DNA from 2 places in the Blastococcus sp. HT6-30 genome. Region 1 is predicted to be linked to the other one. Evidence: riboswitches for the same ligand, from Rfam matches in the RefSeq annotation. Region 1 holds a riboswitch; the other holds the start of a gene.

Region 1 (5,599 bases):
CTGGCCTCCTCGGTGACCTCGAAGCGCAGCATCGGCCACGCGCGCAGCGCAGCGACGAGCTTGGCCCCGGTACCGGGCGAACCTGTCCACGCCACTTCAGCACGGTAGGAACCGTGCGCTGCGGGCTGCTCAGCCCACGACAGGGAGACCGGCGCGCCGACGACGCGTTCCAGCGCCCACTCGACGTGCTGGCAGAGCGCCTTCGGGCACGCGTGCACGAAGACGACACCCTGGGTTGACCGTCGCTGCACGGGGCACCTCCATCGACTCGATCGGTCTCGTCTTCCCCTACGGACCCATCGATTCGGTGACGCGCCGTTATCGGCAGTGGCGGAGCAGGGCTCCCGGAACAAGTTTGCACGATGGTGACCCCATCGCGCCAGCCCGGGTGCGACTGATGGGGCGAAAGTGGTCGGTGATTCCGGCGTCGGCGCCTTGTCGCTGGTCAGCCCGCCACTACCACGCCCACCGGGCGACGTCCAGCCACTCCAGGCTATTCACAGGCTCCCACCCTCGGCCGACGGTCCGGCGCGAGGAGCGGAGACGCCACCGGGCTAGGACTCCGAGATCCGTTCACGGAGAGTCATGTGGCGCCGGGGTTGCAGGCGCGAGCACCGTCTGGCGGTGATTACTAGTTGTGGTCGTCGAGCCACGAGGCGTGCGTCCGCTGCAGGACCCAGGACCGAGCAGGCCGGGGTGGTGGCGGCTGGGCCCGTTCCCGAGCGGGACGGCGCCGCCGTTCCCATGCCTGGCACGGCGGAGCCCCGGGTAAGGGCCTGACGTGGGCGGACACCAGGGGATGGCCGAGGCCGATCGTGACGAGGTCGCCGGCATGGTGCTCGGCGCGTGGGACGCCTTCCTGGCGCAGGCCGCGTCGATCGACCTCGACCGCCCGTCGCGCCTGCCCGGTTGGCGGGCGCACGAGATCTGCGTGCACCTGGGCTGCTGGGAGGACCACGCCGCGCTGCACGACCTCATCACCTCTGCGCGGGCCGGTGGGCCGGGAACGCCACCGGACCCCGACGCGGTGAACGCCCGGGTCACGGCCGCGCACCGCGACGCCTCCCGCGAGGAGGTGCTGGCCGCGCTGCGCCGCAACCGCGAAGCGACCGCGCGCTACCTGGCCGACGAGCCCGTGGAGCTCGACGCCGCACCGGCGGTCTCCGTCGTGGGCCGGCTACCGCTGCTGAGCGTCGTGCTCGGCCAGGCCTACGAGCTCGCCGTCCACGGACTGGATCTCGTCTCGTGCGGGGCCGAGCCGCCGTCGGCGGCCGTCCTGCAGTCCGGCCTGGCGGCGCTGACCGACGTCACCGGCGCGCTGGCCGCCTCGACCGGCATCTTCGGGCGCGTCAGCCTCGTCACGCCGGACGGGGGCTGGGGGTTCACCGCGCACGGAGGCGGCTGGCAGGTGCGCCGCCTGCCGGCCGGCGTCGTCGACGGGCCGGCCGTCGAGGCCGCGGCCGACCTGCTTCTCGATGCCGCCTCCGGCCGGGTCAACCCGGTTCCGGCTGTGGCCCGCCGCGCGCTCAAGGTGCACGACGTCGGCGGGCTGCTGCAGCTCGCGCCCATCGTCCAGAAGGTGCCGGGCATCCCCGGCGGGCCGATCCTGCAGCTCGCGGCGCGCACCGTGGGCGGCGCCGGGGGGCTGCTGGGCCGGTTGTTCGGGCGCGGCTAGATCCGCTCCTGGCTCCGCCCGGCGTCGCCGCCACCGGTGCCAGGCGGCGGCGACGCCGAGGACCAGCACGACCACGACAGCGACGACCGGCAGGGCCGACGGCGTGCCCACCCACGCGGCAACGGCACCCGCCGAGGCGCCGACGCCCACCTGGACCACCGTGCCGGGCACCAGCCCGACCGCGGTGGCGGCCACGTAGGTCCGCGGCCGGACGCCGCTGAGGCCGGCGGCGTAGTTGACCACGACGAACGGCATCATCGGGATCAGCCGGCCCGCCAGCACGGCGACGAAGCCCCGGTCGGTGAACAGCCGGTCGGCGCTCCTCACCCGCGGGCCCGCCAGCCGCTCGGCGGCCGGCCGGCCCAGCCCGCGCGCGAGTGCGAAGGCGACCAGGGCCGCCAGCAGCGAGCCGGTGAGCACCACGGCCACCCCGAGGCCAAAGCCGAGGACGGCTCCGGCCAGCGCGGCGACCAGCGAACGCGGCACCGGCGCCAGCAGCACCGCCGCCTGGCCGGCGATCAGCAGCACCCAGGTGCGCGCGTCCCCGTGCTCGATCCAGCCGCGCACCGTGGTCCGGCCGGGGAGGTCGACGACGAGGGCCACGACCACCCCCGCGAGCAGCAGCGCGACGAGCAGCCCGGCGCGCAGCCAGGTGCCCTCCCCCGCCGTCGTCCGCACGGCACCATCCTGGACGACGACGCCGTGCGGCCGATGCGGACGAGCCGGATCAGCCGCAGCTGCCGCCGAGGGAGATGCCGCGCTGGGCCAGCCACGGCACCGGGTTGGTCCGGTCGGCGTAGAGGCCCCCGCGGTGCACCTCGAAGTGCAGGTGCGGCCCGGTGGACTGGCCGCGGTTGCCGACCTCGGCGATCTGCTGACCGCCCTCCACGACCTGGCCCGGAGTCACGAAGAACTGGTTGATGTGGCCGTAGACGGTGATCACGCCGTCGTGGTGCTGGATGGCGACCGCGAGACCGAACCCGCTGGCCGGCCCCGCCTGCAGGACGACGCCCGGCTCCGGCGTGAAGATCGGGGTGCCGATCGACGCCGCGATGTCCACGCCGAGGTGCATGGTGCCCCAGCGGGCGCCGTAGCAGGACGTGACCCGGCCCTGGGTGAGACCGGTGCCACCGCCGGTCGCGGTGACCGCGCCGACGGCCTGCTCGGCGGCCTGCAGCTGGTTCCAGGTGCCCGCCGGATCGGCGGTGCCCTGCATGCTCAGCATCCGGATCTCCGCCTCGCGCAGCTGCTCGTCCAGCGCCGCCTTCTCCGCGCTGAGCGCGTCGAACTCGGCCTGCGCCTCGGCGAGGAGGGCATCGACGGCCACCTGGGCCTCCTGGGCGGTGCGCGCGGCCGCATCCCGCTGGGCGACGGCGGCGCGCGCCTCCTCGTCCAGCCGGGCCTCCCGCGCCTCGGCCACCCGGAGCTCCTCGAGCACCTCGGCCCGGTCCTCGCCGAGGAGCTCGAGGGTGGCGGCCTGCTGGAGCAGCTCTCCGGGGCCCTCGGCGTGCAGCACCATCTCCATCTCGCTGAACGTCTCGTCCTGGCCCATGTAGGCCTCCCGGCCGAGTGCCGCGACGTCCCCCTGGGTGCGCGCCACGGCCGCGCGGACGGCGGCGAGCTCGGCCGCGATGGCGTCGGCGTGCTGCTGGGCGGTCGCCAGCTCGGCCTCCGCCTGCAGCACGGCGCCGCTGGCCTCCTCGGCGCGGAGCGTCATCTGCTCCAGCCGGGCCTCGGCGTCCTTGACCCGCTGCTCGATGGAGGCGACCTCCTGGGCGACGCGGTCGTGCTCGCTCTTCGCGTCGCCGGGTGCGGCCGTCGCAGCCGTCGTCCCCAGCAGGGAGAGGGCCAGCAGAGCGGTCAGTGCGGTGGCGGCCCGACCGATGCGGCGGAGGCCCCCGCGGGTCGGCACGGTGGGGTGGTGCTGGTCGTGCGAGGTCGCCAAGGCGACGGTCTCCGTTCCTCGGTCCGCCTACCAGGTCAGCTGACGGGTTCGGGCCGGAACGTGGCCCTACCCACCTGCCCGTGGAGGCGCAGGCGGGATTCACCCCAGAGAACATGGGTCCCCGGTCCATCCGGCCATCCGGCCGCACGGTTCGGCGGGGTCCGCCCGAGCCCCCGGGTTCGGGAGCGAGGTCAGGTGGACCGCGGCAGACAGTACAAGCGGATCGGCCAGATGTCACAGCCCGGTAACGAGACGCACCTCCTGACACGGGCGGGTCCGAGCGGTGCGTCGCCTCGATCTGGCAGGCTGTCAGCGCCGGGGCGGTAGCTCAGCCGGTCAGAGCATGGGACTCATAATCCCTGGGTCGTGGGTTCGAGCCCCACCCGCCCCACCGGTCGTGACCTGCGCTTTCACGCCTCTTGGTGGCACCGCTTCCGCCCGCACGCCCTGGAGGTGGCACGACGGCGGACGCGTCGGCGCAGCCCCCTGCCTCGCCGGATGAGGCTCCGCCTCGACCTCAAACACAGCAGGAACCGTGATCTCCGCCTCGTCGGGACGATCCACCGCCATCGATGCCCGAATCGTGCCCGGCGCCACGGCGACGAGGACGAGCCGTCGACGCGCCGACCGCGCCCCGACGCCCTGGTGCACACAGGCTGCGCAGTTGCCGAACCGTCCAGGACGAGGGGCCCAAGGCGCCGGCGGAGCACTACTGCGGCCGGGGTCCCCCTTCCCCCCAGCGGCGCGCGCTGGGCCCCGTCGAGCAGGTCGACCGCGACCGCACCCCCCTGGCCGGCTCGACCACGTCGTCACGGGCGACGAGCTGCTGCCCGATCCCGATGCCGATCGTCTCGATGGGCACCGCCGGATCCCCGGAGGGCCCGCAGCCCGCCAGCACCAGCACGGCCGCGCCGCCCGTGAGGCGGCAGGCCGTCGGTCGGGTCGGGGCGCCGGGTCATCTCCTGCCGATCTCGTAGACGTGCGCGACCACCGTCGCCTCGTCCCCGGGCCCGACCAGGAAGGGCGCGGCGCCGGCCCGGAAGGCGACCAGCGACGGGTCGTCGCTGGCGTCGATGGCGCGGGCGGCCGGCCGGTACGCCGTCCCGATGCCGTGGTTGTCCGCGATGCTGCCGTACTGGCCGTCGAAGGTGACCGTGGTGACGTTCGGGCTGTCGTCGTTGTCCCGGCTGTCCAGCTGCGGAACGACGTCGTGCGCGTTCTCCAGCGCCAGCACCTGCACCGACGACGGCACCTCCGCCCGCGCGATGGGTGAGCCGGTGGTGACCACGCTGCGCACGTCGAAGTCGAAGTCCGGCGTGCCGGCGTCGGCGGCCGCCTGGACGGCGACCATGCCGCCCTGGCTGTGCCCGACGAGCATCACCGGGTCGGCGGGGCCTGCCCCCGCTCGCCGGAGCGCCTCGGCGATCGCCTGCTGACGGGTGGTGGCGTCGCCGCCGAGCACCCGAACGTTGGTGCCCAGGTCGTGGGTCTGCGGGTTGACCGGCCCGAGCGGCGCCTTCCAGTCGGCGGTGCCGGGGATGTCGACGACGTAGGCGGTGCTGCCGTTGGCGGAGGTGACCACCCGGACGGCGATCGTGTCGTGCTCGGGGCCGGAGCGCAGCGCGCGGACCTCGAGCGCCCCGAGCAGGTCGTCCACGCCCCGCGGTGCGACGACCGCGGGTCCCGAGTCGTCGCCGGGCAACGGCGTGACCACCGGGCTCCCGTCCGGCCACAGCCGGCCGAGCCGCCGAGCCGCCACCCGGACGTCTGCCCCGCCGAGCCACGGCCCGGTCAGCCCGACGGTCAGCAGGCTCATGCTGCTGCCGAGACCGGGCAGGGCGCCCATGACGTCATCGACCAGCCCGGGGTGCTCGGTCAACCAGCGCTCGGGGTCGTCGAGCACGGCGGCGATGTCGGCCGCGACCCCGAAGGGGTTGGTTGCGACCCGGCCGGCGCCGCCGAGGACCAGTGCCCCTGCC
Region 2 (5,599 bases), 1.1 Mb from region 1:
TGGGCGGCGACGTTGAGGCCCCGGCCGTTCTCGTAGGCGGCGGCGACGGCGGCGTCGAAGGCGGCGGTCCGCGCGGCGTCGTCCTCGATGGCGGCCAGCTCCCGGCGCATGCCCAGACGCACCGCGCCCTCCAGGCCCATCGGACCGAACTCGCTGGTCGGCCAGCCTACGGCGAACCGCGGCACCTTGAGGCTCCCCCCGGCCATGGCCTGCGCGCCGAGGCCGTAGGCCTTGCGGACCACCACCGTGCCGATGGGCACCGAGAGGTTCGCGCCGATGACGAACAGCCGGGAGAAGTGCCGGACGGTGGCCGTCTTCTCCGACTCCGGGCCGACCATGAACCCCGGGGTGTCGCAGAGGAACACGACCGGCAGGCCGTGGGCGTCGCACAGCTGCAGGAACCGGGCGGCCTTGTCGGCGGCGTCGGAGTCGATGGCCCCGCCGAGGTGGGTGGGGACGTTGGCGACGACGCCGAGCGGCGCGCCCTCCACCCGCGCGAGCGCGGTGATCATGCCGGCGCCCCAGCCGTCGCGGAGCTCGAGCACCGAGGACTCGTCGGCCAGCGCGTGCAGCACGGCGTGCATGTCGTAGACCCGCTTGCGGTTCTCCGGCACCAGGTGGCGGAGGGCACGCTGGTCGGGCGCGGTCCAGTCGGCGACCGGCCCCTGGAAGTAGGAGAGGTACTGCCGCGCCGCGGCGACGGCGGCGGCGTCGTCGGCGACCCGGACGTCGACCACCCCGTTGGCGTGCTGGACGTCGATCGGGCCGATCTCCTCCGGCGTGACGACGCCGAGCCCACCGCCCTCGATCATCGCCGGGCCGCCCATGCCGATGTTCGCGTCCTCGGTGGCGATGACGACGTCGCAGGTGCCGAGCAGCGCCGCGTTGCCGGCGAAGCAGCGGCCGCTGGCGATGCCCACGGTCGGCACCAGCCCCGAGAGCTTGCCGAACAGGGTGAAGGCCATCGTGTCGAGCGCGGAGACGTGCGTGGAGTCGACGTCGCCGGGCCGCCCTCCCCCGCCCTCGGCGAAGAGCACGACGGGCAGCCGGCGCTTCTCGGCGAGCTCGAACAGCCGGTCCTTCTTGAGGTGCCCGCGCATGCCCTGGGTGCCGGCGAGCACGGTGTAGTCGTACGAGACGACGACCGCCGCACTTCTCTCCCGGCCCACCAGGTCGCCGTTGACGTCGGCCAGCCCGCCGACGACGCCGTCGGCGGGGGTGCGCTCCTGCAGCTCCGCCCGGCTGCGGCGGCGCTCCTGGGCGGCGAAGACCAGCGGTCCGTACTCGAGAAAGCTGCCCGGGTCGACGAGGTCGGCGAGGTTCTCCCGCGCGGTGCGCCGGCCCTGGGCGTGCCGCTTGGCCACGGCCTCCGCCCGGTGCGCGTCGAGGCCGGCCTCGTGGCGGCGGCGGACCTCGGCGAGGTCGGGGCGGTCGGCGTCGAGGTCCATCTCCTCGCGCTGCGCGTCCCCGCCGGACGCGGCGTGCTCGACCTCGGCGAGCAGCTCACCCTGGCGGACGGTCTCGCCGATCCGCACCGCGATCCGCCGGACGGTGCCACCGGCCGGCGGCGCGACGACGTGTTCCATCTTCATCGCCTCGAGGACGACGACCGCTCCTCCGGGCTCGACGGTCGTGCCCGGCCCGGCCTCGATCGCGACGACGGTGCCGGGCACGGGCGCCCGGAGCCCGTCGCCGGTCTCCCCGGCTTCCGCCGCGACGGCCGGCGCGAGGTCGGCGAGGTGGTCGTCGACGAAGGTGGTGGTCGCCTCGGTGATCTCCGGATGCGCCAGCAGGGCCCGGAGGACGCCGGTGTTCGTGGCGACGCCGCGGACGTCGACCTCGGCCAGCGCCCGGTGCAGGTGCGCCAGCGCCTCGGGGAGACCGCCCTGCCGCTCGTGCACCACCACCTTGGCGAGCAGGGAGTCGTAGCGGGGGCTGACCTCGGTGCCCGGCCGGGCCGCGGTGTCGACGCGCACGCCGGGGCCACCGGGCAGGGCCAGCGACGCGATCGCGCCCGCGGAGGGGACGACGACGCCGTCGGCGGTGAGCGTCTCGGCGTTGACCCGGGCCTGGACGGCGCACCCGACGGCGCGGGGCGGGCCGTCGGCCAGCCCGAGGTCGGCGAGCGTGGCGCCGGCGGCGACGCGCAGCTGCAGCCGCACGAGGTCCAGGCCGAGGGTCTCGTCGGTGACCGGGTGCTCGACCTGCAGCCGTGGGTTGCACTCGAGGAAGACGAACCGCTCGGGGTCGCCGGCCGGCACGAGGAACTCGACGGTGGCCAGCCCCCGGAGGCCGACCTGCCGGGCGAGCGCCGCCGCGGCGTCGTGCAGCCGCCTCCGGACCGCACCCGGCAGGTTCGGCGCGGGCGCGATCTCGACGACCTTCTGCCGGCGGCGCTGCAGGGAGCAGTCGCGGTCGCCCAGGACGACGACGTCGGCGACGGCGTCCCCGAGCACCTGCACCTCGACGTGCCGGGCGTCCTCGACCAGCTCCTCGGCCAGGAGCGCGTCGCTGCCGAAGGCGACCCGGGCCTCGCCGGAGACCGAGGCGACGGCGGCGGCGACGTCGTCGCCCCGGCGGAGGACGCGGGTGGCCCGTCCGCCGCCGCCGAACCGCGCCTTCAGCATCACCGCGCCGCTGGCCGCCACCAGCTCGGCCACCTGCTCCGCCGTGACGGCGTCGGCGGTGCCGCGCGGAACGGGAGCGCCGGCGGCCGTGGCGGCCGCCCGGGCGCGCACCTTGTCGCCGAGGACCTCCAGCACCGCGGCGCCCGGGCCGACGACGGTCAGCGGTCCGCCGCCGTCCTCGCAGGCCCGCGGCAGCGCCGGGTCCTCGGACAGGAAGCCGTAGCCGGGGTGGATGAGGTCGCAGCCGGTGGCGCGCGCGGCCCGGACGACCGCCGCGGCGTCGAGGTGCGCGGCCGGGCCGCTGCCGGGGAGGAGGTGCGCCTCGTCGGCCGCGGTGAGGTGCGCGGCGTCGGGTTCGTCGGCGGGCGCGACGGCGACCGACGTCATCCCCTCGGCCGCCGCCGCACGGGCGATCCGGACGGCGATCTCACCACGGTTGGCGATCAGCAGGCGGGCCACCCGGCGATGCTCGCACGGACCTCCGACGCGCTGTGGCGCCGGTCACCGCCCCGCCCGGGACGCTGCGCACGCGATCGTGGACGGCCAGTCGGGGCATGCTGACCATCGAAAAGTAAGCGCGCGATCGCTCTCCGTGCTGTCGGATGGACACGAGTCGCGACCGCCGTCGGGATCGGCGGAGGTCCGCTCGGCGAGTCGCGCTCCCGGCGGGGCCGGATGGCCCGCCACGGGAGGGCCCGGAGAGCCGCGTCCGGCCGCTTTGTGACCTTTCCGTGACCGACCTAGCGTCGTCGCGGTCCGCCCGGGGCCCCGTCGTCACCACACCCGGTGACACCCGCGCGGACACCGCCGAACCGGACGTCGGATCGCACCGCCGCCCGGACCGGGGACCCACCGCAGCACTGGGGTGAAGCGCGACCGGCCACGACCGGGAGCGCCGGGCGAGTTCCCCGCCCGAACCCGTCAGCTAACCCGGTAGGCGGTTGTCGGAGAACAGGAGAACCCGTCGTCCATGACGACCACCCGCACGTCCTCGACCACCCGCCGCTCCCTCCGCGGGGCGGCGCTCGCTCTCGTCACCGGCGCGGGGATCGCCCTCACCCCGCTGACCGCCTCGGCCTCAGCTCCCGCTCCCGCTCCCGCTCCGGTCGCGGCGACTCCGGTGGCCCTCGCCTCCGCCCCGGTGGCGGCGCCGGACCATGCCGCCCAGGTCGCGGTCGACACCGCGCTCGCCCAGGTGGGCAAGCCCTACGTCTGGGGCGGCACGGGCCCCGGCGGCTACGACTGCTCCGGCCTGACCTGGTCGGCCTACCAGGCCGCCGGCGTCGAGATCCCGCGGACCTCGCGGGCGCAGTCGACCGCGGGCGTTCCCGTGAGCCGCGCCGCCCTGCAGCCCGGTGACCTGATCTTCTTCTACGACCCGGTGGGCCACGTCGGCATGTACATCGGCGACGGGCTGATGGTGCACTCCTCGACCTTCGGCCAGCCGGTCGCGGTCGTGCCGGTCGACTCGATGTGGGGCTACAACACCGCCCGCCGGGTCGCCTGATCGGGACGCGCTCCGCGTCGATGCCCCCGGCTGCTCCCGCGGCCGGGGGCATCGCCGTCCGGGCGTCCTGACACCCCTCCGGGTTACCGTCCGTGCCCGACGACCGCCTGTGCAGGGAGAGCCGTGACCGACCACCTCCAGTCCCCTCCTCCGCACGGGTTCCTGCGGCCGGGCCTGTGGCTGGACCGGTTCGACTTCGCCAGCGGAATGCTGGTGCAGGCGCAGTGGGACGGCGGCATGCCCTACCAGCGGAGCGGCGAGGTGACCGGCGCCGTGGCGGACCCGCTGCCGCTGCTCCCCGACGGCGCGGTGCTGCGCCTGGACCGCAAGGACGGCAGCTCCCGCACGGTCGTCGCCGCCCTGCCGGGGCTGCTGGCGCGGCTGGAGGTGGCGAACCGGATGACGACGGTCGACGTCGTCGGTGCCGACCTGGCCGCCGTCGAGGCGCTGGTGGCGCAGGTCGTCACCGGCGCCGAGCAGGTCACGGCCGCACCGGAGGGCGAGGTGCAGATGGCTTTCTGGTCGGGCGGCTCGAACGGCGGGCTGGAGTCCTCGCGCCGGGTGACCGCACCCAGCTGGGCCGAGGCTGCGGTCAACTACCCGGAGCGGACGCGGCGGTCGCTGGCAGCCCTCATGACGGCCACCGACATGTCGGGGCGGGCCGGGCGCCTGGTGCTGTGGCACGGCGTCCCCGGAACGGGGAAGACGACGGCCGTGCGGGCCCTCGGCCGGGAGTGGTCGGACTGGTGCCGGGTGCACTACGTGATGGACCCCGAGCGGCTCTTCGCCGAGCCGCAGTACCTGCTGCAGGTGGCGGGGGTCGACGAGGACGAGGACGACGACGGCCGGTGGCGGCTGGTGGTGGCGGAGGACTGCGACGAGTACCTGCGCTCGGACGCCAAGGTGCGGGCCGGCGCATCGCTGGGCCGGCTGCTGAACCTCTGCGACGGCATCCTCGGCCACGGACTCCGGGTGCTGGTCCTGCTGACCACCAACGAGGACGTCGGCCGCCTGCACCCGGCGATCACCCGCCCCGGCCGGTGCCTGAGCCAGGTGGAGTTCGAGCTGCTGTCGCCGGACGAGGCGCAGGCGTGGCTGGGCGACGGCGCTCCCGCTCCCGAGCGCCCGATGACGCTGGCGGAGCTGTACGCCCGGCGCGAGGAGCGCGTGCACCCGACCGAGGCGCGGGCGGCGGAACCCGGCGGCTATCTCTGAGGGCGGCCGTCACACGGAGCGGAGGGTGGCCCGCTTGAGCCGCACGATCAGCCGCATCCCGCCCGACCGGGCCAGCTCCTGCTGCCGTGCGCGCAACTGATCGCCGAGCTCCTCGAGGCGCTCCTCTCCCAGGGCGTGCGACTGGGGGAACATCCGCTGCTCCTCCTCCATCGTGTGATGGCGCACCGTCTTCTCCAGCATGCGCACCTCGCCGGCGAACTCCGGATCGGTGACGTCCGTGCGCATGACG

What was found. A riboswitch is a leader RNA that binds a small molecule or an ion and turns the genes downstream of it on or off. The one in region 1 is predicted to bind cyclic di-AMP.
Region 2: another riboswitch for cyclic di-AMP. It lies ahead of ABC795_RS11645 (NlpC/P60 family protein); the one in region 1 lies ahead of ABC795_RS06400 (peptidoglycan DD-metalloendopeptidase family protein).

What each region holds. Positions count from the first base shown of each region.
Region 1 is NZ_CP155792.1:1,322,712-1,328,310, reverse strand. Features, by position in the region: gene ABC795_RS06410 (DUF3145 domain-containing protein) at 1-251, opposite strand, end outside; gene ABC795_RS06405 (maleylpyruvate isomerase N-terminal domain-containing protein) at 782-1,675, shown strand; gene ABC795_RS06400 (peptidoglycan DD-metalloendopeptidase family protein) at 2,403-3,620, opposite strand; cyclic di-AMP (ydaO/yuaA leader) riboswitch at 3,631-3,787, opposite strand; tRNA gene ABC795_RS06395 (tRNA-Ile) at 3,938-4,011, shown strand; gene ABC795_RS06390 (alpha/beta hydrolase) at 4,576-5,599, opposite strand, start outside.
Region 2 is NZ_CP155792.1:2,410,320-2,415,918, forward strand. Features, by position in the region: gene ABC795_RS11640 (carboxyl transferase domain-containing protein) at 1-3,086, opposite strand, end outside; cyclic di-AMP (ydaO/yuaA leader) riboswitch at 3,423-3,582, shown strand; gene ABC795_RS11645 (NlpC/P60 family protein) at 3,598-4,134, shown strand; gene ABC795_RS11650 (DUF5925 domain-containing protein) at 4,258-5,349, shown strand; gene ABC795_RS11655 (hemerythrin domain-containing protein) at 5,359-5,599, opposite strand, start outside.